One region of the Citricoccus sp. NR2 genome, then DNA from elsewhere that is predicted to be linked to it. Evidence: predicted binding sites of a transcription regulator. Region 1 holds the regulator's gene; the other holds the start of a gene.

Region 1 (11,944 bases):
CGGCGTGCCACGCCAGTCGGAGACGGTGATCTCTTCGCCCGAGAACAGAGGCGCGGTGAAGTCCGTGGGCTCCGGGCGGTCCTCGACGGCCAGTTCGAGCACCGAGCCGTCACCGGCAATGTAGTTCTTGCCGTCGGCGTTGCCGGCTTGGTCGGCCAGCGGGTCCTCCGAAGAGCAGGCGGCCAGCACCGGCAGAGCGAACACACCGGTCAGACCGGCCAGCACCTGGCGACGCGACGGACGACCGGACGGGGAGGATATGTTCATGAAAGCCCCATTCATCGGGATGGATCGGGACGACCAACGACGTGCCGCACGGGCCGCCGGGCCGTCCTCGAGTCTATCGCCGCCCCCCTCACCTGACTGAATCCTGTGAACTGACTCCACCGCGGCTGAGTGCAATATGACGTGGCTGTTCTCTGCTAACCGAGGCTCAGGCGCCGGGCAGGGCGATCGCGTCGGCGAGCAGGTGCCGGTTGGGTTCTTGATATTCCACGCGCGGGCGGGTGGCTCCGGCGTCACAGTGCAGGGACGTGACCGAAGTCAGGCTGCATTCGCGGTCGCGCGGGTCGTGCCAGAGCTTCTTGCCCTCCGCGGAGAGCCGGGTGACCCAGATCGGCAGCTGATGGGCCACGATGACGGCTTCCGCGCCGTCGCCGTGGTTGCGGATCAGCTCATCGCGCAGATCATGCACCGCAGCGGCCACACGTGCTGCTTGCTCTGCGTAGGGCTCGCCCCAGGAGGGGCGGAAGGGGTTAAGCAGCAGTCCCCAGTTCTGTGGGCGGCGCAGCTGGCGCTTGATGTTGGACATTCCTTCAAAACCATTGGCTGCTTCAATGACCCGATCGTCGGTCCGCACCGGCAGCTGGAGCCGCTGTGCCAGCGGGGCGATGGTCTCCTGGGCGCGCAGGAGCGGTGAGGCGACGAGGATGCTCGGGGCGGAGCCGGTCTGTTCGGCGCGCTGAACGAACCAGTCCGCGAGCTCTTCGGCCATCTGGTACCCCAGCTCCGAGAGGTGGAATCCGGACAGCCGCCCGTAGAGGACGCGGTCGGGATTGTGGACTTCTCCGTGGCGAACAAGGTGAACGGTGGCAGTCGTCATACCTGCCAGTCTTCCAGAAGATGACGCGACGCGCGCGACGTCCAGGTTTTGTCCGGTTCTACCGGGGACAATGGAAGCAACATCCCGGTCCGCCACAAGGCACAAGGAGTACAGCATCGTGTCTCAGCATTCCGATCGTCCCGACGACCACGACAGCGACGAGGGCCCCGCAGATCCGCAACAGGGTCGTGCCGAGGGCGGTCGTTGGGAAGACGCCGAGGGTCAGCCGCGCTACGGGGTGCGCCTCCCGGACGGCGAGCAGCCCCCCGCGACTCCGACCACACCGAACACCCTGCCGCGTCAATACGGCCGGTTCACCCCGCATGAGCAGTCCGGCGCGCAGTCCGGTGCCGAATACGGGTCTGGCCACGGGTCCGAGTACGGTGCGCCGCCGCAGCCCCCGGGCCAGCAGTACCCCGGGTACCCGCAGCAGTACGCCCAGCAGCAGTACCCGTACCCGCAGCAGCCGCAGCACACCATGCCGCAGCCACCCCGGGTTCGGTTGGCGTCGCGGCTGATTCTGGTAGCCGGTGTGCTCTATGCGGTGGTCAATATCGTGACCGCCTTCCTCCCTCGGTTCGGCGTGCCCCAGGATCAGTGGGATCAGCTGCAGGAGATGTTCGCCGAGATCGACCCCACCGTGAGCCTCGATGCGATGCTCGCCCCCATGCGATTCGTGATGGTCATCATGGCCGTCATCTTGGGCTTGGTCTACTGGGTGATCGCCCGCGGTGTGGCCAACGGTTCCAACGCCGCCCGGATCATCGGCACTGTACTGGCAGTGCTGTCATTGCCGAGCCTGTTCAGCATCTCGGCGGTCTACGTTCTGCTGGGCGCCATCGGCATCGGCATGACCTTCACGGCCACCGCGAACGAATACTTCCGCTACAAGGCCTGGGAGAAGTTCAACGCGCGGAACCAGCCTCCCCGCTGATGTGGTGGAAAGCTAACAACTGCAGCTCAGCTGAGACGTCGACGACGCGAACGGAAACCTCCTCGGGAACTTCAAGCTCCACGGGGGCGAAATTGAGAATGCCGCGGATGCCGTAATGCACCAAGTCGTCCGCAGCCAGCTGAGCAGCCTCGCCGGGCACGGTGAGGATCGCCAGGCGGGCGCCGGTGCGCTCGATGACCTCGGCGGAGCGGGACGCATCCTCGATGGTCAGCTCCCCGCAGGGCTGTCCCACCCGTTGCGGGTCGGTGTCGAGCACGCTGACGACGTCGAGACCGCGGGCGGCGAAGCCACCGTATTGCACCAGGGCGGTGCCCAGGTGCCCGGCACCGACCAGGATGACCGGTTGGTGGGTGGAGATGCCCAGAATCTGCTCGATCGCCGCTTCCAGTACCCCCACCGGATACCCCTTGCCGGGTCGTCCCAGTTGACCGAGAGCGGAGAGGTCTTTACGCACCAGGTCCCGGCTGGCACCGGCTACTGCGGCCAGCTCGGTGGAAGAGACATACTCGGTTCCGGCCGCCGCCAGGGCGTTGAGTCTGCGTAGGTAGACGGGGAGCCGGTCCAGGGCGCGGCGCGAGAGCGGGCCGGCACTCATCGCCCCGGGGACATCGCGCTGGCGGCTCATCACGGGGTGGGGTCCTGCCGCGATGTGCGGGCGGCGGTGATGAGCCGGGCCAAGCGGTCGGCGTCGATTGACCAGAAATCGCGCTGAACGCCATCGATAAACAACACCGGGATCTCCTCAGAGTGCCGCTCCCCCAGTGCTGGCTCCTCCGTGGTGCTGACCTCGCGCCAGGCCACCCCGTGCTCGGCACAGACCCGGGCCACGGTGGTTCGGGCGGCGGCGCACAAATGACACTCGGGCCGGGTGAACAACATGATGTCGGGGCTGGAATCACTCAATGTAGGGTCCTTTGCCGTGCCTGAGGGTGGGGGTCAATGCGACGAGCCGCCCGATCTATGACCGGGCGGCTCGAAGAGTCTTGAGCGTGAAGAAGAAGCTTACTTCTTGTTGCGGCGCTGGTGACGAGTCTTGCGCAGCTGCTTGCGGTGCTTCTTCTTGGACATGCGCTTGCGGCGCTTCTTGATGACTGAACCCATCGATAATCCTTCGGATTGTCGTCGTTGTGTGTGAACATCACGCGGATGCGAGCACAGCACAACCTGTCTAATGTCTGAACGTTCCGGTACATCCTACCGCTCCACGGCGGGAAGAGCGAACCGAGACGCGGCTGGCACGAGGCCGAGCGACTTCTGGACTCACGCCTTTAGGCGCGGCCGTCGGTCCCGGTGACCTCGGTGTACCCGGCGGAGAGAATCTCCTGAACGGCATTCTCGGGGACACGGTAGGAACGACCGAAACGCACGGCGGGAAGCTCACCGGCATGGATCATCCGGTATACGGTCATGCGAGAAACGCGCATCATCTCCGCGACCTCGTTGACCGTCATGAATTTAGCTTCGGCGAAGTTGCCAGCAGGGGCCACGCTCGACTCCTTCTTGTGTCGTGTCGGATCAGCTGTTCCAGGTTTCCCTCAACGTATCGGTGGCGGCCTGACGAACCATCATCGCTCTTCTCGATGGTCCGAAGACCATTCCGGAGAGGGAATGGCGGGTCTGCCGTGCCGCCTGAGGGAAGTGGATCAGTGCTCCACCCGCACTTTCGTGCCAGTGGTGAACCGAACCAGGCGTGGCGCCTCCTGTGCGATTCTAACCAGAAAACGGCTGAGACCAAAGTGTTCGTCTGAAACTGATGTGAATATCGTCGCTTCAGTCGAACCAGGGGTCCAGGCCGTGCAAGGGAAACACAGCTTTTCGAGTGGCCATCACCGACTGGTCGGTAGGATCGGCCGGGTCAAAGCCGACTTCCCAGGAGCGCCACCACACGTCGACGGCGTCGTGCATGGTCTCCGGTAGTTCGTCGAGATCCATGCCGGACCGCTGCGAGGCCAGGGCTAGCCAGGCATCGGGCAGCGGCTCGGCGCGGGCTACCGGGTGGCCGGCGGCGATGGCGATCAGGTGGGTCCAGGCCCGAGGCACGACGTCGAAGGGGCTGTATCCACCGCCGCCCAGGGCCAGCCACCGGTCGCCGGCGTAATCGTAGGCCCAGTCACGGGCGTCGAGCATCAGCTGGCGCTGACCGTCCACGGAGAGCTGCAGGTCCGCCAGCGGGTCGCGACCGTGCCCATCACAACCGTGTTGGGTGACGAGGACGTCGGGGGAGAAAGCGCGCAGTAGCTGCGGCACCACCGCGTGTACGGCGCGCAGGTAGGCGGCGTCGTTGGATCCGGCGGGCAGCGCGACATTGACCGCAGAGCCTTCGGCCCCGGTGCCGCCGATGTCGTTGGCGAAGCCGGTGCCCGGGAAGAGAGCAACCCCGGTTTCGTGCAGTGACACGGTCAGCACCCGCGGGTCGTCCCAGAAGATGGATTCCACGCCGTCGCCGTGGTGAGCATCCAGGTCCACATAGGCCACGCGTTCGGCGCCCAGATCGAGCATCCGCTGAATGGCCAGGGCGGCGTCGTTATAGATACAGAACCCGCTGGCCTTCTCGCGGTGGGCGTGGTGCATGCCACCGGCGAAATTCACCACATGCTGGTAGTCCCCCGACCACAGTGCCTCGGCGGCCGCCAGGGAGCCCCCGGCAATGCGGGCGGAGGAGGAATGCAGATCGGAGAACACAGGACAGTCATCCGTACCGAGGCCGATTTCTTCGAGACGTTCGGCGCTCATCCCTTCCCCGTCAGCATCAAGCTGTGAGGCTTCGCGAACCCGTTGAATGTAGCCGGCGTCGTGCACAGCGCTGAGCTGCTCATCGCTGGCCATGGGCGGGGTCAGCACCGTGACCGTGGGGGCGTTGAAGACGCCCAGGTGGCTGGCCAGGGCGTGGGTGAGCTCCAGTCGCACCGGCGCCATCGGGTGGGTTTCGCTGAAACGGTAGCGCAGCAGCGACTCATCCCACATGACCGCGGTGGGCACCGGTTCCATGTTTGTGGGTTGCATCACTTGCCAGCCTAGATCCCCGCGGAGGATTCGGCGATTCCGCGTCGTTCTGAGACAGCACCGTGACCGTGTTGTGCGGGCTGGCTGTGAAGTCTCGGGATGAGAGGCATGGGACTGGTAAATTCGGGACAGAAGGAGGAAGATAGGTGCGTCATGCACGCTCGCACCTCCCGTCCGGCTCGGCCGGCTCGTTCCAGCGCGCGTTCCGGTTCCCCGTCGAACGCCCAACTCGCCGCTTCCCTGCACCATCGCCCGGTGAGGGTGGCCCGTGCGCTCGCCCGCTCCCGCCACTCCGGCGTGCTGTTCGTCGCGGGCTCTCCGGCGCGTGCCGCGCTGATGGCGTTCATGGTGATCATGGGGTTCTTCACGGCACTGCTGAAGCTGCCGGTGGCAGCCGAGGAGGGGCAGTCGACGTCGTTCGTCGATGCGATGTTTACGGCAATTTCCGCGGTATCGGTCACCGGGCTCACCGTGGTTAACACGGCCGAGCATTGGTCGTTTGCGGGCCAGGCGATCATCCTCGTCGGCATACAGATCGGCGGGCTGGGTATCCTCTCCACGGGTGGACTCTTGGGCCTGGCTGTCTCGCGTCGGCTGGGACTGCGCTCCCGCCTGGTCACCCAGGAGGGCATGACCACCGGTCGGCTCGGCGAGGTCAAGCAGTTGTTGCTCACCGTGGTGATCACCTCGCTGACCTTCGAGGCCCTGCTGGCGCTGGTGTTGGTGCCACGCTTCATTGCCGCCACCGGGTCGTTTGCCGAAGGGCTCTGGCAGGGCATTTTCTACTCGGTGTCTGCTTTCAATAACGCTGGTTTTACTCTGCACCCGGAGGGTTTCGGCGCTTATGTGGATGACCCATGGATCATCTGGGCGGTGATGATCGGGGTGATGGTGGGCTCGTTGGGCTTCCCCGTGGTGTTGGTGTTGCACCGGTGTCTGTGGCACCGCGGCAAGCTGAATCTGCACACCAAGATCACCCTGGAGATGACGGCGGCACTGCTGCTGTTGGGCGCGGTGCTGCTGGGCTGGTTCGAGTGGGACAACCGAGACACCCTGGGGAAGATGAGCATCGGTGAGCGGTTGCAATTCGCCCTCTTCGCCTCTACGATGACCCGTTCGGGCGGATTCTCCGTCTACGATATGAACGACCAGAACCCCGAGTCATTGCTGCTGATGGACGCCCTGATGTTTGTGGGTGGCGGCTCTGGATCCACCGCCGGCGGGATCAAGGTCACCACCCTGGCGGTGTTGCTGCTGGCGATTATTGCCGAGGCGCGCGGCGCCGAGGAGGTCACCTCCCACCACCGCACTATTAACGCCGCGACCGTTCGGGTAGCGATCGCCGTCGTGATGGCCGCCGCCACGCTGATTCTCGTGGCCACCATGGTGCTGCTGGCGATGACGCATGAGCCCCTGCATCGGGTGATGTTCGAGACGCTGAGCGCCTTCGGCACCGCCGGGCTGACGACGGGGCTCTCCGAGGATCTGCCACCGGCCGGGCGTATTGTGTTGAGCCTGCTGATGTTCGCCGGCCGGGTGGGCACCATTACCTTCGCGGCGGGGCTGGCCCTACGTCAGCGCCGTACCCTGTACCGACACCCCGAGGAAAGGCCGATCATTGGCTGAGCACAAACGTATTGACCCCCACTCCCCCGTGTTGCTGATCGGGCTGGGCCGGTTCGGTTCCGCCGTCGCCGAACAACTCATCCATCAGGGCCGGGAGGTGATGGCCATCGAGAAGGACCGCACCCTGGTGCAACGATACTCCGGGGTGCTCACCCACGTGGTGGAGGCCGACGCCGCCGATATCGACGCCTTGAAGCAGCTGGGGGCGGAGGACTTTTCAGTGGCAGTGGTCGGGGTGGGCACCTCCATCGAATCCTCGGTGTTGATCACGGTGAACCTGGTGGATCTGGGCCTCGAGCATGTGTGGGCGAAAGCCATTACCCCGTCCCACGGCACCATTCTGCGGCGCATCGGCGCCCACCATGTGATCTACCCCGAGCACGACGCCGGGGTGCGCGCCGCCCATCTGGTCTCGGGGCGGATGTTGGACTTCATCAAGTTCAACGACGGCTACGCGATCGTGAAAATGTTCCCGCCGGCCGATGTGGTGGGCAAGCCGCTGGGGGACGCCCGTATCCGCACCAAATTCGGGGTGACCGTGGTGGGTGTGAAGTCGCCGGGCGAAGCGTTCGTTAATGCGCAACCGGACACGATCATCGGTCCAAAGGACGTGATCATCGTGTCCGGTCACGAGGAGAAGATCGAGAAGCTCGCCGAGCGGCTCTAGTCCACTAGCGCTCCTCGGTCTGTTGCGTGGTCTGGTGGACGTCGCGGGCATTCACATAGGTTTTGCGCGCGGTGTCGGTGCGGGCCGGCAGGGTACCGCCGCGACCCACCCGTCGGGTAAGGCCGTCGACCAGCGGCGGGGCGCTGGTCCCCGCTGATTCCTGCTCTGCGTCGTCCTCGGGCAGGTACGGGTCAACCATGACGGGAGCCTCGCCGACCGCCTCTGGTTCGACCACCACATCGCTGGTGTCGTGCTCGTCTTCCTCCTCACGGCGGGCGAGCTCCTCGGGCGGCAGCACTTTCTTCCAACGACGGGTGCGCACCGGGGGCAACTCCCCGGCGTCTTCGCGCAGCGCCCGGTACAGAGCGTACATCTGGAAGTAGGCGAACACGAAGAACGGAAGTCCCACGAGGATGATGGTGGATTCCAGCGCCTCCAGTCCACCGGTGCCGGAGAACACGAGCAAGGTGGCGGTGATCAGACCGATGGCCACCGCCCAGAAAATGCGCTGGCCCAGCGGGTTGAAGTCCTCATGCCCGTTGGCCATGGTGTCGGTGACCAGGGCCGCGGAGTCCACGGAGGTCACGAAGAAGATGACCACCAGCACGATGGAGAGCACCGAAATCAGGAACCCGGCCGGATAGTGCTCCAGGAACGCGAAGAGCGCGCCTGGAATATCGCCGTCGTCGACGACGCGTTCCACCAGTCCGCCGTCGCCGTTGAGCTCAATGTCGATGGCGGACATGCCGAAGATGCCGAACCACAGCACCGAGAAGCCAGCGGGCACTGCCAACACGCCGGAGACGAACTGGCGCACGGTGCGGCCCTTCGAAATGCGGGCGATAAAGAGCCCCACAAAGGGCGACCAGGTGATGGTCCAGGCCCAGTAGAACACGGTCCAGCCGTTCTGCCATCCCGAGTCGGCGAAGGTGTCGTTCCAAAAAGCCAGCTCCGGAAGGTTCACGATGTAGGTGCCCAGCGACTCGATGGTGCCCTTGAGCACGAACAGGGTGGAGCCGCCGGCCACCAGCACGAACACCAGCAACCCCACGGCCATCCAGATGTTGACGTTGGAGAGCACCTTAATGCCCTTGTCGAGCCCCAGCGCGACCGAGATCATGGCGAGGCCGCCGACGATACCGATGATCACCAGCTGCCAGACGGCGGATTCGGGGACCCCGAAGAGCTGGTTGAGGCCGCCGTTGATCTGCAGGGTGCCCAGGCCGATGGAGACCGCGATGCCGAACACGGTGCCGACAATGGCGACGACGTCGATGAACTTGCCGATCGGGCCGTGGATTCCCTCACCGAGGATGGGTTGGAAGATCGAGGACACCCGCGGCGGCAGGTTCCTCTTGTGGATGAAGTAGGCGAAGCACAGTGCGGGCAGGGTGAAGATCGTCCAGGTGTGCAGGGTGAAGTGGTAGAACGTGAAGTTCATGGCGTCGGTGGCGGCGGCTTCGGTGCCGGGCTCGATGCCCAGGGAGGGCCCGCGCGGCGGGTCGCCGAAGTGGCTGACCGGTTCGGCCACACCCCAGAACATCAGGATGGAGCCGATGCCCGCGGCGAACAGCATGCCGAACCAGGCGGGTCCGGAGTGTTCCGGGGCTTCGTCGTCGGGACCGAGTTTGACGCGGCCGAACCGTCCCACCGCAATGAACAGCAGGAAGGCCAGGAACAGGGTCACCCCGAGAATGTAGAACCAGCCGAAGTTGGACAGCAGCCAGTCTGAGGCCCCGCTCACCGCCCGGTCCAGGGGCTCGGTGAACGCAATGGTGGCGACCACGAACAGGATGATCACGGCCGCCGAACTGAAGAAAATCGCCGGCGAGGTCCGTAACCTCAACGAATCATGGAGTTTTGTCAGCATGCGCTCGAGGTTACCGAAGGGGCAACCGTAGATCGCAAGGTCTGAGCGACGGTGCCCGCCGGTCATCGACGCGGAGCGGGGTCAGCTCCCGAATTCGGCGGAGAGTTCCTCCGAGCGGCGGATATTAGCCGCGATGCCGCGGGCCACCACCCCGGAGAGATCGTCCTCGGTGAAGCTGCGCAGCGCGGCCTCGGTGGTGCCTTGCGGGCTGGTGATGTTCTCGCGCAGTTCGGCGGCCGAGACGTTCTGGGTGGCGATCATCCGGCCCGCGCCGGCCAGCGTGGCGGAGGCCAGCTGTTCAGCGACGTCCGCGTCCATGCCGTGCGCCACCGCCGTCTGGGCCAGCAGCTCGGCCAGGTGGAAGAAGTAGGCGGGCCCGGAGCCAGAGATGCCAGCCACCAGGTCGATCTGTGATTCGGGTACCACGACAACGGTGCCTGCCTGTTCAAACAGCCCGCGTGCGGCCTCTAGCTGGGACTCGGTGACGTCCGCCGAAGCAGCGAGCCCCACCGCACCCTGTTGCACGGCCAGCGGAGTGTTCGGCATGGCGCGCACGATCGGCTGGCCTGCGGGCAGCCGGGACGCCATCGAGGCGATGCTGATGCCGGCCGCCACGGAGACCACCACGGTGTCCGGACTCAGAGCAGGGGCGATCTCCTCGCAAACCTCCACTATGGCCTTGGGCTTGACCCCGAGCACCACGAGGTGAGCGTTGGCGACCTCCTGGTTAGCTTCCGTGTGGTCCTCGGTCGCGGTGACCGCAATGCCGTAGCGGGTGGACTTCGTCTCGGCGGAAAGCACCCGACCTACGGTGGCGCGCACCGATTCGGGATCGTGCCCGCCGGCGAGCAGTCCCTCCAGCACGGCCGAGTTCATGTTGCCCAGCCCGATGAAGCTGACGGTGGTGGAGGGAGTGAGGCTCATGGGTGTTCCTGTGTTTCTCTCGGGGTCTGGTTCTGGTGCTGTTGGCGGGCTTGGCGCTGCCCGAGGGCGAGGTGGCGGCGGGCGAAGTTCAGTGATTCGGCGAGCATCTCCTCGCGCTGCCCGGCATATTTGGCGTTGCGGGTGCTGACCTCCACGCACACCGAGCCGGTGAAGCCGGAGGCGCCCAAAAACTGCAGGCACTCGGCCACCGGCTGAGCGCCGTGGCCGGGCAGCAGGTGGTCGTCCTTACCGGTGTTCGTGCCGTCGGTGAGGTGCACGTGGCGCAGCCGCTCGCCGAGCAGTCGAAAAGCAGCCAGCGAGTCCGCTTCAGCGGAGGCTGCGTGGGAGAAATCCCAGGTCACGAAGTCGTAGTCCAGGGGCACCGGGTCGTGGTGGGGCAGATACATTTTGGCTTCGCGGCCGCGCACTTTCCATGGGTACATGTTCTCCACGGTGATCATGATGCCGGTGGCCTCCATGATGTCGCGGATGCCCTCGGCAAAATCCCGGGCGTAGTTGCCCTGCCAGCGGAACGGCGGATGTACCACCACCAGTTCGGCCCCGAGTTCACGGGCCATGTCCGCGCTGCGGGCGATCTTGTTCCAGGCCGAACCCCAGACCTGCTGAGTGAAGAGCAGGGTGGGGGCGTGGATCGAGTGGATGGGCATCTCGTGCTGTTCGGAGAGCTGGTCCAGACGCACCGGGTCCTGCGACCAGGCACTCTGGGTCACCATCATTTCGATGCCGTCGTACCCCAGATCCTGGGCCATGGCGAAAACATGCTGCGGGTGCAACGTGAACACCGACGACGACGAAAGCGTCACCGGAATCGGGCGAATCGGGGTACGCTCCGCGCCGGAAAGGTCGGCTCCTCGTGGCTCAGGCACCGACAACCCCCACCGAGAATCCGGGCGCTTGGCTGCCCGGCGTCAGGTTCACGTGCCCGACCCAGGGTTCGACCTCGCGGCCGATCACCCCGTCCATGAGCAACGCGTCGAGACGTCCCATGATCAGACCTTCTCGCAGGGCCCACGGGCAGATCAAGATCCGCTCGACGCCGAACGCGCGCAGCGCCGCCTCGGCCACCAGTCCGCCCGCAAGAATCTGCGGGGCACGCAATTCCGAGACGCCGGGCAGCTCGGAGCGCTCTTCCACGGTCATGGTGGACAGTCGGCTGTTCCAGCGGCGCAAATCCTGCAGTTCCAGGTAGCGGGGCACGAAGGGGCCATCGGAATAGGGGGCCGCCCCGGCGATGCGTGCCAGGGAGCGGAACGTCTTCGAGGTGCCCGTCACCACCGTCCCAGCAGGCAGCGCGGGGAAACCCGGTACCTGCTCGGCCAGCACGGTCTCGATGTGCTTGCGGATTTTCTTCAGCGCCTTGGGCTTGGGCGGGTCGGCCGAGTCCAGGAAGTCGCGGGTCAGCCGTTGGGCACCCAGCGGCACAGAGACCGCGCGGGAGGGGAGCTCGTCGACGCCGTAGGAGATTTCGAAGGAGCCGCCGCCGATGTCGAAATTCAGCAGATGCTCCACATGCCAGCCGTGCCAGCGTCGCACCGCGAAGTAGGTCATCGCCGCTTCTTGGTCACCGGTGAGCTCGGCCAGGTGCACCCCGGTGGTGCGGGTGACTTCCTCGAGCACTTCGGCGCCATTGGCCGATTCTCGGATGGCGGAGGTACAGAACGCGATCATGTCCTCGGCGCCGTTACGCTCGGCGAAGGCCACCGCCTCGCGGATGAACCCGATCAAATCCTGCACGCCTTCGGCCGTGATGGCCCCATCGTCGTCGAGACGACGAAT
Region 2 (11,944 bases), 1.4 Mb from region 1:
GTCTCGTCGTAGATCGCCTCGGGGTATTCGATGCCGGTCCAGGCATCGTCGGCGATGGTGGCGATGGCGGCCTTGACCGCCAGATTCATCCGCACGGTGACCGAGACGTCGGCACCGGCTTTCAACGCGGTGGCCACGGTGGCGTGCCCGTAGAAAGCCGAGTCGGCACGGACCAACATCCGGGCGCCAGAGTCCGGAGGCAGTCGCTTGAGCGTGGCCAGCGCGTCGGCGATCAACCGGCAGGCCCCGCGTGGGGAGCCCACCGCTCCGCGACGCAGACGCTGACCCAAGATCACCGGGGCCGCAGTCTCGGTGCTCGCCGTGGCCAGCAAGGCGTTGAGTCCACGCACGCCCGAGTATCCGTACCCGGAGCCCTGCTTCTGATAGCCGTGGACCTCGATGATCGTGTCGTCCACATCCACATAGACGAACTGTCCGGCGCCGGGGCTTCCCAGCACCGATGCCCTGACGGAGAGGTTGGCCAACAGTCCGGAGGCGACCGCGTCGAGCTGGCGGACGTGCCCGAAGGTGAACGCACGCAGGAACGAACCCAGGGTCGAGGGCGCGTAGCAGGCGTTGAAGATTCGTTTCATCGCCCCGTGGCGCAGGATGGCCATGTCGTCGATCGAGTCGGCTCCGGCGCACATGCCGGCCACCAGGGCCGCGATCTTGGCCCCGGCGTTGGCGCCCTTGTCGGTCGGCACCGTCAATCGCCCCTTGGCCAGCTGGTGCAGGCCGGCCTCGGCGGCCAGCTCCATCATCGGGACCAGTCCGGCGGAGCCGATGAGGTTCGGCTCGTCGAAGGAAGCTGACAGTGCGGAACGGGTGTGGGAAACTTGCATCTGCGAGATGCCCTCTCATCGCGGTGGAACGGAACCCTGAACAAGTGCCATTCTTCCCGGTCAGACGGGCATTTCGTTCTTAATTACGTACCAGTACCAAGCATGCTCATCGGTGGATCAAGGCTAAGAGAACCCCGACGACGACTCCCGCGAAGGTCCCCACGCTGAAGCCAATCAGGATCTGAATGACGGTTACCCTGATATGCGACCAGGTGCTGGCTTCACCTAGCACGGTTCCCAAGCTCTCGAAGATCAGCGAGGGCGGCGGCAGAATCAGCGGTGAGACCTCTAAGGCTTTGACCGTGATCTCCCAAATGATGAATAGCAAGATGAGCAGTCCTGGAGTCGTGATCCAGGGCAGAACCCGCAGCAGCTTTTTACGATTCATGGTCAAGCTCCTCGTTCAATGACGTCCGCAGGTGAGAAACGCGGTTCTGATAGATGTCGTCTTGGTTCACCAGTGGTGTTCGAGGGCGGCTCAAGGGAACGTCGATGATCTCCTTGATGCGGCCAGGTCGCGGCGTGAGATGAACGACGCGGTCGCCCAAGGAAACTGCTTCGTCGATGTCGTGGGTGACAAAGACGACGGTGGCCCCGGTAGCGAGGGCGATGCGCTGCAACTCTGCGTTCATCTTTTCCCTCGTGAGCGCATCGAGCGCACCGAAGGGCTCATCCATCAATAACAATTGCGGGTCGTCACTCAATGCGCGCGCGATAGCCGCACGTTGGCGCATTCCACCGGAGAGTTCACGGGGATAGTTCGGAAGGAATCCGCCGAGGCCGACCAGGTCTGCCAATTCGCGGACCCGGGCCCGGCGTGCGGATTTCGGTGTGCCTCGTAGTTTCAGTGGGAGGGCGATATTCTCCTCGATGCTGTACCAGGGGAAGAGATTCGCCTCCTGAAACACCACTCCCAGGTTGCGTATCAGCTTGGAGTTGACGCGCTCACCGGTCCAGAGTGACTGTCCCTCGATGAGAACTTGGCCTGAGGTGGGCGGAATCAGGCCCGCCATGATGCGCAATAGCGTGGTCTTGCCGCACCCGGAGCGCCCGACCAAGGAGACGAACTCTCCTTGGCGCACTTCGAGATTGATGTTGCTCAGGGCCTGTACATGACCGCGGTCAGTTTTGTAGGTCTTCCCCAGGTCGGAGATGCGAATATCCACGGTCGTGTCGTTGATATTCGGTGCGTATGCGGTGTCGGTGTTGATCTGTAATGACATTTCTTTCCTCACAGTCTGGACATGATGAGAGATCAGGCGGAGACGAAACTGTTGTCAACCCACTCGGTCACGTCGTGACCCGACTCGACGAGGCCAGCGTCGACTAGTTCCTGATATCCGTCTTCCCAATAGCTTTCGTCGGTGACGAGCAATTCGGCTGTTCCATCAGCGGTCCAGAGGGCACGTGCCTGTTTGAGTGCTTCCCGCGCGATATCGTCATCGTCGAGCGAGGCAAACGAATATTCACCGCGCAGCGTCTCGAGCACGTGGTCGAGATTCTCGTCGTCGACCATGGCCTGGGTTGCCTGTTTGATGGCCGTGAGGTAGCTGCGAATCGCATCACCATGCTGTTCCAGTGAGTCACGGCTGGCCGTGTAGATCTGCGAGTCGGCACGCACTTGGTACCCACTGTCGAAGGCATCTGCTTCACCTGGGTACTGGTTCATGGTGGTGATGGCTTGGTCGATGCTGACCATGTAGCCGGCGATGTCGCCTCGTTTTACGAGCTCGAATGTTCCCGGGCCAAGCCCCACGACCTGTCGCTGCACTTCCGAGGGATCGATTCCTGCCTTGTGCAGCATGAGTGACAGCGACTTGTCACTGGTGCCACCCTCGGAAGGGACACCGACGGTCTTGCCTACGAAATCTTCGGGGGAGGCCAATGGCACATCGGTGCTGTACAGCGTTCTGATGGAGGAGCCGCGGACGATACTGCCGACGTTCACCAGCGGCTGACCGTCTGCGGCTGCCGTCATCAGGTCGATCAATCCGACGCGGGTGAGCGGACCTGCCCCGGACACCAAAGTTTGGATGGCTTGGGGCGATCCCTTGGTCGTTTGGAACGTCACGTCCAGACCCTGATCTGCGAAGTATCCGCCCGCGGCGGCCATAAGTTCTGGCGCAACCGAGAGCGTTTCCATGGGCAGATAGCTCAGATAGGTAAAGGCGGATTGAGTGCCATCGCCCGCAGCGCCACCGGACGCGCCGCCAGCACTACCGCAGGCGGTCAGCGCGCCAAGCGCGGCCAAGCCGAGGGATCCTCCGAGGAAACCTCGGCGTGAAATGGAGTGGAATGGTGCTGTGGACTGCTGTGACATGGGTGCTCCTCGAGATGAAAGGGTGATGCCTGCTGTAGACACCCTTTCAATCGAGTTAGTGTGAGGCTAGTCACATCCCACGACGTGGGATTTGAGCTGGTCCGCACCTTGATTTTGGAGCTCAGGCGATCGCTCGAGAAATGCCTAGTGCCGTTGTTTGAACCCCATGAGCCATTGATCTCTCACGAAGCACGCCGTGCGGAGTATTGACGGAGAGCGCTGCAATAACTCTCCCGTCGGAGCCCTTGATGGGAGCGGCTGCTGAGGTCGACGTCGCATTGACCTGGCGGTCACTAATCGCGAACCCTCGGGCTCGGATTTCGGCCAGCGTTCGCCTGATCTGTTGCGGGTCAGTCACCGTGAGATCGGTGCGGCGCTCGAGTGTTGAACTGAGATATTCCTCCTGGACCGCCGTTGGTGCATGGGCTAGTAAAGCGAGGCCAACTGACGTGAGGTGCAAAGGGTAATGACTGCCCACGTATGGCCGCTCGGGGGCCTTGCCGGAGGGGTACATCTTCTCGATAAAAACAGCATGCAGGCCGTCACGGACGGCAAGGTGCACAGGAAATCCCGAGACGTGCATGAGGTCGCGCATGAAGGGCAATGCGACTTGCTGGATCTGCCCGGATCTCGGTGACGTGGTGCCTAGCTCCCAGAGAGATAAGCCGGGGTGGTATCGGTAGGAGGCGTCAATTTCTAGCAGGTTTTCCTTGGCCAGCGCCCGGAGAATTCGATGGCATGTCGATACCGGTATCGTCGTGGATCGAGACATTTCGGTGGCAGTCAGACCGGCACTACTTTGCGTCAGTGTCCTCAGGATCTGCGCCACGCGTGCGAGTATGCCCCCGCTGGAATCCATTGCACCCCTCTTTGACCGTTATGTGTGCCCTCTCACATTCTATCGGTTTAGGTAGTGTGCCCTGGCGGCCTTGCATCGCGTCGTTCCCTTGTGGCGGTACGAAAGCAATATCTTGAGACGCTCTACTTTTGCGTAAACGTTCGACCTAGCATGGAGATGTTCGTCACGCACAAAGGAGCATTGTGAATTTCTCGGAACGTTTGTACTCGCTTGCAGTCAAAATGCGCCAGCAGAAGGACCTCATCGCTACTGAAGAGGCGACGAAGAATGCGCTGGTTATGCCCTTCATCTCGTCGATTCTTGGATATGACGTATTCAACCCACTTGAAGTTGTCCCGGAGTTCACGGCGGACCTGGGAATCAAGAAGGGAGAGAAGATCGACTACGCCATCGTTCGAGATGGCGAAATCCAGATGTTGGTGGAGTGCAAGAGTCTGACTGGCACTTTGAAGTTGGAGCACGCATCACAGCTCTTCCGATACTTTGCGGTGACAAAGGCTCGGATCGCAATTTTGACGAACGGTGAGCAGTATCAGTTCTATACAGACCTGGACGCGCCGAACAAGATGGATTCGAAGCCATTCTTGGTCCTTGATCTCAATGACATTGACGATGCTTTGCTGCCTGAACTCAAGAAGCTCTCCAAAGAGGACTTTGACCTTGAATCGGTGGTTAATGCAGCTGAAGAGCTCAAATACATCAGCGCAATCAAGCGACGCATCGGTGATTTTTTCCACCAGGCAGACGACGATTGGATCAAATTCATTGCATCGAAGGTCTATGAAGGACCGGTCACTCAGCGCGTCCGGGAACAGTTCTCCAGTCTCATCTCCAAAGCGACACGGCAGTTCTTGCGCGACCAAGTCAACGATCGGTTGAAAACTGCTCTTGGAGAATCTGCCTCGACTGCAGACAAGGGGGCAGAAATGGCAGAGAGCCTTTCCAGCGATGAAGTCGTCGAGCAAGACCTTCGGGAAGCTGCGGTCGAGGACGATGGTATTGAAACCACAATCGAAGAGCTCGAAGGTTTTCACATCATCCGAGCAATCGTGTGCAGTGAAGTTGCGCCGGATCGTGTCTTCTACCGGGACTCCAAGTCCTATTTCGCTGTCATGCTCGATGACAACAACCGCCGATCGATTGCGCGTCTCCACTTCAACCGGTCGCAAAAGTACATTGGTACGTTCGATGAGGAGCGGCGCGAAACCCGTCACCCTATCGACGGGTTGGTTGACATCTACCAGTTCGCTGATTCGCTGCGGACGACGACCCGACGAATTCTCGAGAACCTTTGATGTCCTTCTAGATCGGGCCACTTACTTCTCGATGACCATGGTCGCGTCTGCCAGTCGGTGAACGCGGCCATGGTTTCGTTGAGGGGTTCTTCGAAGTAAAAGTCATCCTGCCAGAAATAGGCGGCACGCCGCGTGCTCATGCTTCTACGCTCGGTGGTGCCACACTACTTCGTGCAACGGCTGGGGCGTGATCTGGCCTAGCTCGAGTTGATTGCACGCCAGCCGGGTCTGTCGCCGAAGACGGTCGACCGCATGGTTGTCCACTTGAGCCGGAGGGGATTCGTCGAGAGGTCAGGACACCGGGGTGGGGGACTCGATCATCAGGGTGATCTCGCTCGGCGCGGGCCACTCGTTCAGGCTGGAGAACGCGACCTCGGCGTCGTCTTCGGCGTAGATGACGAGTTCGCCCAGCAGTCCGTCGTTGATCATCAACCGGATCTCATGCTCCACCCCATTGCGCTGGAACACCCCGGCCACGCACCAAGTCTGCTGGAACGGGACGAGCCGGGTCGATTCCTCCGGCACGTGGAACACCACGCTGTCATAGGTGGGCTCGAAAGCGAGCTGCGTGGCTGACTTGATTTGTTCCTGGACGTCTTCGGACTGGATCAGTTCCTCGGGGGCCAGCAGTTCCAGGACCTCGCGGACGCGCGGATGCAGCGGTTCGAAAAGGTCTTCTTCCTTGGTCTCCTCGAGCTCGCGTTCCCAAGCCGCGCGGGATTCCCAGCGGCTGAGCGCGCGGTCCAGGGCGAAGGTGCCGACCATGGTGGCGGCGGCCCCGGCGGCGATCCACCAACGTGGGTGCGCCGAGCCCTTGGACTCGATCCATTCGTGCACGGCGGTGTCCCAGTGATCGAAGCGGCCATCGGCGGCCCACCAGCCGACGGCGCCGGCTCCGGCCTTGATGCCCCAACGTAGCAGGGCTGGCGTGGAGCGCAGGGTGGGGTTGCTGGTGCTGAGTGCGAGCACCGAGGTGAGGGCCGATCCGGCCTGGTAGTAGCGGCGGGTTTCGTCGTCGAGATCTCGAGGGTCAACGAGGCTGAAAGCGGACACGGCGGCGGTGGTGGCGATCTCCGAGAAAGTCATGGTCTCAGCTTAGGGTGTGTGCCGCGACGCCGGGAACAGCTGAAGCCGCGAGGGTGACGGAATGTGTCCCAGCGTGCACGATCTGGGCCGAAAAGGTTGTCGACGTCGCGCGGGCCTGGCTAGGTTCGGGACCAGAGAATCACGAGATCCGGTGCGAAGCCCTGGCTGACCGGACGGCAACCCTCTCGCCGTAGTGGGGTGCTCCAGGTGAGGATTCGGCCCGCGGTACGACCGTCCCGGGCAAGTACGTAGGAAAGGACCCTCCCCATGTCGACGTCGACGTTTGCCCAGTTGAAAGAAGCCACCGCCGAGCACGGGCCCACCAGCGAGCAGCTGGCCCAGCACTTCAATCCGGTATTCGCCCTGATCCGGGCCGGGGCGCAGCAACGGGAACTGGACCATGAGCTGGCTTTCGACGCCATCGAGCTGCTGCGCGATTCCGGGTTCACCCGGGTGCGGCTGGGTCGGGAGTACGGCGGAATCGGGGCGAGCCTGCAGCAGCTGGCGGAGCTGTTGATCGAGCTGGCGGCAGCGGACTCCAACCTGCCGCAGGCGCTGCACGGGCACTTCATGTTCACCGAACAGCACGAGAACGAGTCCCAGGGCTCGGTGTCTCAATGGTGGCTGGCCGAGGTGGCCGCGGGCAAGATCTTCGGCAACGCGCTGGTGGAGTTGCCGCCGACGGCAGGCAAGGCGCCGGTGCTGTTTTCCGACGTCGACGCCGACACCTCGCAGTCAGCGGTGGCCACCGGCACGAGCCAGATCGGGGAGATCTCCGGCGACAAGTTCTACTCCACCGGCGCGCTGTTCGCCGACTACCTGCTGGTGTCGGCCACGCGTCCCGGGCGCGAGGACGAGGGCCCGCTGTTCGTCGTCGTGGATGCGCATGATCGCGGGGTACAACGGGTGGATGACTGGAACGGGTTCGGCCAGCGGCTCACCGCATCCGGCACCACCACGTTCCGCGGGGTTCCGGTGCAGGCCGACCGGTTGCAGGAATTCAACGTGCCCACCGGGGTGCTGGCCTACACGGTGCTGTGGATCGTACTGACCGCCACTCAAGCCGGGATTGGTGCGGCAGCACTGCGCGAGATCACCCGGTTCGTGCAGAAGCGGCGTCGGACCTACGATCACGCGACGGCGGAGACGCCCGCCCAGGATCCGCTGGTGCACCAGGTGATCGGGGCGGTGTCGGCGAAAGTGGCATCGGCGCGGCAGATCGTGCGCGGGGCGGCCGAGGTGGTGGAGGAATCGTACCGGGCCACTCGCGGGCACACCGACCTGGAGGATCCGGTGTTCCTGGAGGCGCACGCCCGGGCGAACATTGCACTCTCGGAGGCGTCGCTGGTGGTGTCGGAGTTGATTCTGGATGCCACCGGGCAGATCTTTGAGGCCGGCGGCGCCTCCGCCACGGATGCGGCCAAGCAGCTGCACCTGCACTGGCTCAACGCGCGCGCCATCGCCAGCCACACCCCGCTGATCTACCGCACCCAGGCGGTGGGGAACTACCGGATTAACGGGGTGCTGCCGCCGCACCACTCGACAGCACGGAACTCCGATCCGGCTGCGGCGGGTGCCGGTGAAGCGGGTGAAGCGGGCGTTGAGGCTGGTGCTGTTGCGACGCCGGTACAGTTCGCAGAGGGCATCTGATGACAACGACGCGTGAGCTGGGAACACAGCCCGACCGAGTCCGGGCCGCGCATCAGAAGCTGGCACCGGTGTTCGACCAGATCGCGGCCACCGCCGTGAGCAGGGAAGCCGCCGGGGAGCTGGACCGCGACGCGGTGCACGCCCTGCGCGACGCCGGCTACACCACCCTGCGCGTGCCGGAAGAGTACGGCGGGGCCGGGCTGAGCTTCGAGGAGGCCTCCTGGTTTCTGGTGGCCCTGGGCCGGGCCGATTCCAACCTGGCACAGGCACTGCGGGCACACTGGCTGCACGTGGAAGACGTGTTGTCCCGTCCTGCAGATGACCCGGCCACGCCGGAATTTCGGGACCGGTGGCTGCGCCGGATCGGCGAGGGCGCCATCGTGGGCAACGCCCTCACCGAGCGCGGCAACGTGCGTGGGCAGACCGTCACGCGGCTGCACACCACCGAACGGCGCGACGCCGAGGGCCACCCCGTACGAGTGCTCACCGGAGAGAAGTTCTACTCCACCGGGGCTGCGTATGCTGACTGGATCCTCGTCTCTGCCACCGACGACGACGGACAGCCCGTGAGCGCGGCCGTGCCGAGTACCGCGCCGGGCATCACAATCGTCGACGACTGGGACGGCTTCGGCCAGCAACTCACCGCCTCCGGGACCACCCGTTTCGCCTCCACCCCGGTGCCGCACGCCGATATCGCCCCGCCCGGGGACGGCCCCGATTCCGGCGGCCGCGTGGCGTTCGGACAGGCGCTCGCCCAGTACGTGCACCTGGCTGTGCTGACCGGCATCGGCCAGGCGGTGGTGGAGGAGGGCGCCGGCTACGTGCGCTCGCGGACCCGCGGGTTCTCCCATGGTGCCGCCGAGCTGCCCGGGCAGGACCCGCAGGTGCTGCACGTGGTGGGCCAAGCGTCGTCGCAGATCTTCGGCGCCCGCGCTGCGTTTGCGGCGATTCTGCCGGAGCTGGCCCGCCAGCTGCAGGCCGAGTCGGACGGGCGGATCCTCCCGGAAATCGACGTCGACCGGCTCTACCTCTCCGTCTACCAAGCGCAGCAGGTGATCGCCCCGGCGGTACTTGCCACGGCGACCGCGATCTTCGAGGTGGGCGGGGCTTCGGCAGCGTCGGCCTCGCGCGGGCTGGACCGGCACTGGCGCAACGCCCGGGTGCTGGCCAGCCACAACCCGCTGATCTACCGCGCCCGGATCATCGGTGACTGGGAGGTTAACGCCACCCCGGTCGAGCGCAGCTACACGGTGGGGACGCCCGGCCAGCAGCAGTGACGGCAGGTGTGACCACGGGGTGACGGCAGGTGTGACACAATATCGGTGATTCGACGCCGCCTGGGGCAGCAGGCGCGCACGGGCCGGAGAGGCAGTGACACCGTCGTCGTCGAGACCCATCACGTTGCTCATCAGCGATTTTCGTCGCGTTCACAAGGAATGACTGTGCCCGAAACTGCCGCACCCGCACATTACGCACCCACCGGACGAGGCCTCTACGCCATCTTCATGTCACTGATGGCCGTGGTGCTCATCCTCTCCAACATCGGAGCGGCCAAGGGGGTGGAGTTCGGGCCCATCATCACCGACGGCGGCTTCTTCCTCTTCCCGCTGGCCTACATCATCGGCGACGTCGTCTCCGAGGTCTACGGTTTCCGCGCCTCGCGCAGGGCCATCATCACCACCTTCGCCCTCTCCGCGTTCGCGGCCCTGTGCTACTGGATCATCATCGTGCTCCCTGGCGCCTCCTGGTACGACGGACAGGAAGCCCTCGAGCGCACCCTGGGTCCAGTGTGGATGATTGTGGGCGCCTCGCTGCTCGGGTTCCTCGTGGGCCAGCTTTCGAATGCCTGGGTGATGACCCGGATGAAGCGCCGCAACGGTGAGCGGCTGTTGTTTGGGCGCATCGCTGCCTCCACGCTGGTGGGCGAATTCCTGGACACCCTGGTGTTCTGCGCCATCGCCGCCCAGGTGATCGGCATCGAAACCATGGGGCAGTTCGTGAACTACGTGGTGGTCGGATTCGTCTTCAAATCTGTGGTGGAGATCGTGTTCTCCCCGGTCACCATGTGGGTGATGGCCCTGGTCAAGCGCCACGAACCGGCCTACGGAGCGCGCTAACCCTCCCGACTTGCAAAACTTTGCACCAGTGCATAAACTGCACTGGTGCAAAAAAGTGACGTCTCTATTCCTGACACTGGCCCTGAGCTCGCTGCCGAATCCACTGTGGGTAGGCGCGAACAACAGCGCCAGGCGACCCTGCTGGCCCTCCATGAGGCCGCCGTCGCCCAGGTGACGGAGCAGGGGTACGAAGCTGCCACGATTACCTCCATTTCGGACGCGGCCGGGGTGTCGCGCCGGACCTTCTTCAACTACTACGCCACCAAGGACGAGGCGATCCTCGGCGTGCTCGAGCCCTCGGTGCCGCCGCAGGTACTGGAGAAGTTCCTGGAAGAAATCGCCGTCGAGCGCGCCCTCGGGCCGGTGGTGCGGCTGCTGATGTCGGTGATGTCGTCGTCCCGGGTGGGCGGTGAGACCCGCCAGGACCTGATGAGCCTCGCCGGGCTGGCGCCGTCGCTCTCGCACACCCTGAAGCGTTACGCGGTGCGCGCCGAAGACGTCATCTCCGAGGTGCTCGTAGAGCATCTAGCCCACCAGGACGGCGAACCGCGCACCACCCCCGACGTCGCGCACGCGATGGTGATGATCGCCGGAACCGCACTGCGTTTCGCCTACGCCAAGAATCCCGACTCGATGATCGATCCGGACTCTCCGGCCCTCGTAGACGCCGTCGAGCTCTTTTCGACCACGCTCAAGGAAGTACTGTGACCGTGACACCTGTCGACGCCGCTGCGACGTCACCGAAGAAACCGCAGCAGAATCCGCAGCGGAAATCGCAGCAATCCCTGGTCCTGCTCTTCGTGGGGCTACTGCTCACCATGCTGATGGCCTCGCTCAATCAAACCGTGCTGGCCACCGCCCTGCCCACCATCGTGGGTGACCTGAACGGGGTGAACCACATGTCGTGGGTGATCACCTCGTTCATTCTCGCCTCCACCATCACCATGCCGGTGTATGGGCGCATTTCCGATGTGTTCGGTCGCCGCCCGGTGATTTTGGTCGCCATCGGGCTGTTCATGATCGGATCGATCACCGGGGCGCTGGCCTCCAGCATTGAGGTGCTGATCGTTTCGCGCGTCATCCAGGGACTGGGTGGCGGCGGCCTGATGATCCTCTCGCAGGCTGCTATTGCCGACGTCGTGCCGGCGCGGCAGCGCGGTAAATACATGGGGATCATGGGTGCGGCGTTTGCCGTGTCCTCGGTGGCCGGACCCCTGCTCGGCGGCTGGCTGACCGAGGGTCCGGGCTGGCGCTGGGCGTTCTGGATTAACCTGCCCTTCGGTGTGCTGGCCATGCTCGCCGTCGCGCTGTTCTTGCCCGCCCCGAAGAAGCTGGGCGCCGACCGCCCGCGCCTGGACTACCTGGGCATGGCCCTGATCGCCGCGGCCACCACCGCGCTGGTGCTGGCCAGCACTTGGGGTGGCAGCGAATACGAGTGGGGTTCCCCGTTGATCATCGGGTTGTTCGTGGCGGCCGCCGTGCTGGCGGTGCTGTTCGTCGTCGTCGAGGCGAAGGCAGTCGAGCCCGTGATCCCGTTGAGCTTCTTTGCCGACCGTAACTTCACCCTGACCACCGTGGCCGGGCTGATTACCGGTGTGGCGATGTTTGGCGCGTTGGGCTACATGCCCACCTACATTCAGATGGTGACGGGTGTGGGTGCGGCGCAGGCCGGGCTGCTGATGGTGCCGATGATGGGCACCATGTTGCTGACGTCGGTGATCACCGGCATGGTGGTTTCGCGCACCGGGCACTACAAGACGTATCCGGTGGTGGGC

What was found. The regulator Rex, encoded in region 1, represses fermentation and respiration genes when NADH is low (regulators of the CRP and FNR family bind a similar motif). The targets are predictions, from matches to a motif close to CTTGTGAANNNNTTCACAAG.
Region 2: O1A05_RS00680 (queuosine precursor transporter) is a predicted target of Rex. The motif match lies at 9,467-9,486, and genes of this name have one in related genera.

Annotation. Positions count from the first base shown of each region.
Region 1 covers NZ_CP115154.1:1,541,146-1,553,089, reverse strand. Annotated here, with positions in the region: gene O1A05_RS07310 (TlpA family protein disulfide reductase) at 1-267, opposite strand, end outside; gene O1A05_RS07305 (histidine phosphatase family protein) at 434-1,102, opposite strand; gene O1A05_RS07300 (hypothetical protein) at 1,221-2,036, shown strand; gene O1A05_RS07295 (redox-sensing transcriptional repressor Rex) at 2,008-2,682, opposite strand; gene O1A05_RS07290 (glutaredoxin family protein) at 2,682-2,960, opposite strand; gene O1A05_RS07285 (30S ribosomal protein bS22) at 3,060-3,158, opposite strand; gene O1A05_RS07280 (helix-turn-helix domain-containing protein) at 3,326-3,544, opposite strand; gene O1A05_RS07275 (acetoin utilization protein AcuC) at 3,828-5,060, opposite strand; gene O1A05_RS07270 (TrkH family potassium uptake protein) at 5,214-6,686, shown strand; gene O1A05_RS07265 (potassium channel family protein) at 6,715-7,353, shown strand; gene O1A05_RS07260 (BCCT family transporter) at 7,358-9,223, opposite strand; gene proC (pyrroline-5-carboxylate reductase) at 9,305-10,147, opposite strand; gene O1A05_RS07250 (sugar phosphate isomerase/epimerase family protein) at 10,144-11,034, opposite strand; gene O1A05_RS07245 (Ppx/GppA phosphatase family protein) at 11,027-11,944, opposite strand, start outside.
Region 2 covers NZ_CP115154.1:142,970-154,913, reverse strand. Annotated here, with positions in the region: gene O1A05_RS00725 (IS1380 family transposase) at 1-842, opposite strand, end outside; gene O1A05_RS00720 (hypothetical protein) at 949-1,230, opposite strand; gene O1A05_RS00715 (ABC transporter ATP-binding protein) at 1,220-2,065, opposite strand; gene O1A05_RS00710 (ABC transporter substrate-binding protein) at 2,098-3,093, opposite strand; gene O1A05_RS00705 (IclR family transcriptional regulator) at 3,284-3,991, opposite strand; gene O1A05_RS00700 (type I restriction endonuclease) at 4,204-5,316, shown strand; gene O1A05_RS00695 (hypothetical protein) at 5,608-6,402, opposite strand; SAM riboswitch class IV at 6,540-6,655, shown strand; gene O1A05_RS00690 (monooxygenase) at 6,670-8,052, shown strand; gene O1A05_RS00685 (acyl-CoA dehydrogenase family protein) at 8,052-9,329, shown strand; gene O1A05_RS00680 (queuosine precursor transporter) at 9,489-10,169, shown strand; gene O1A05_RS00675 (TetR/AcrR family transcriptional regulator) at 10,215-10,877, shown strand; gene O1A05_RS00670 (MDR family MFS transporter) at 10,874-11,944, shown strand, end outside.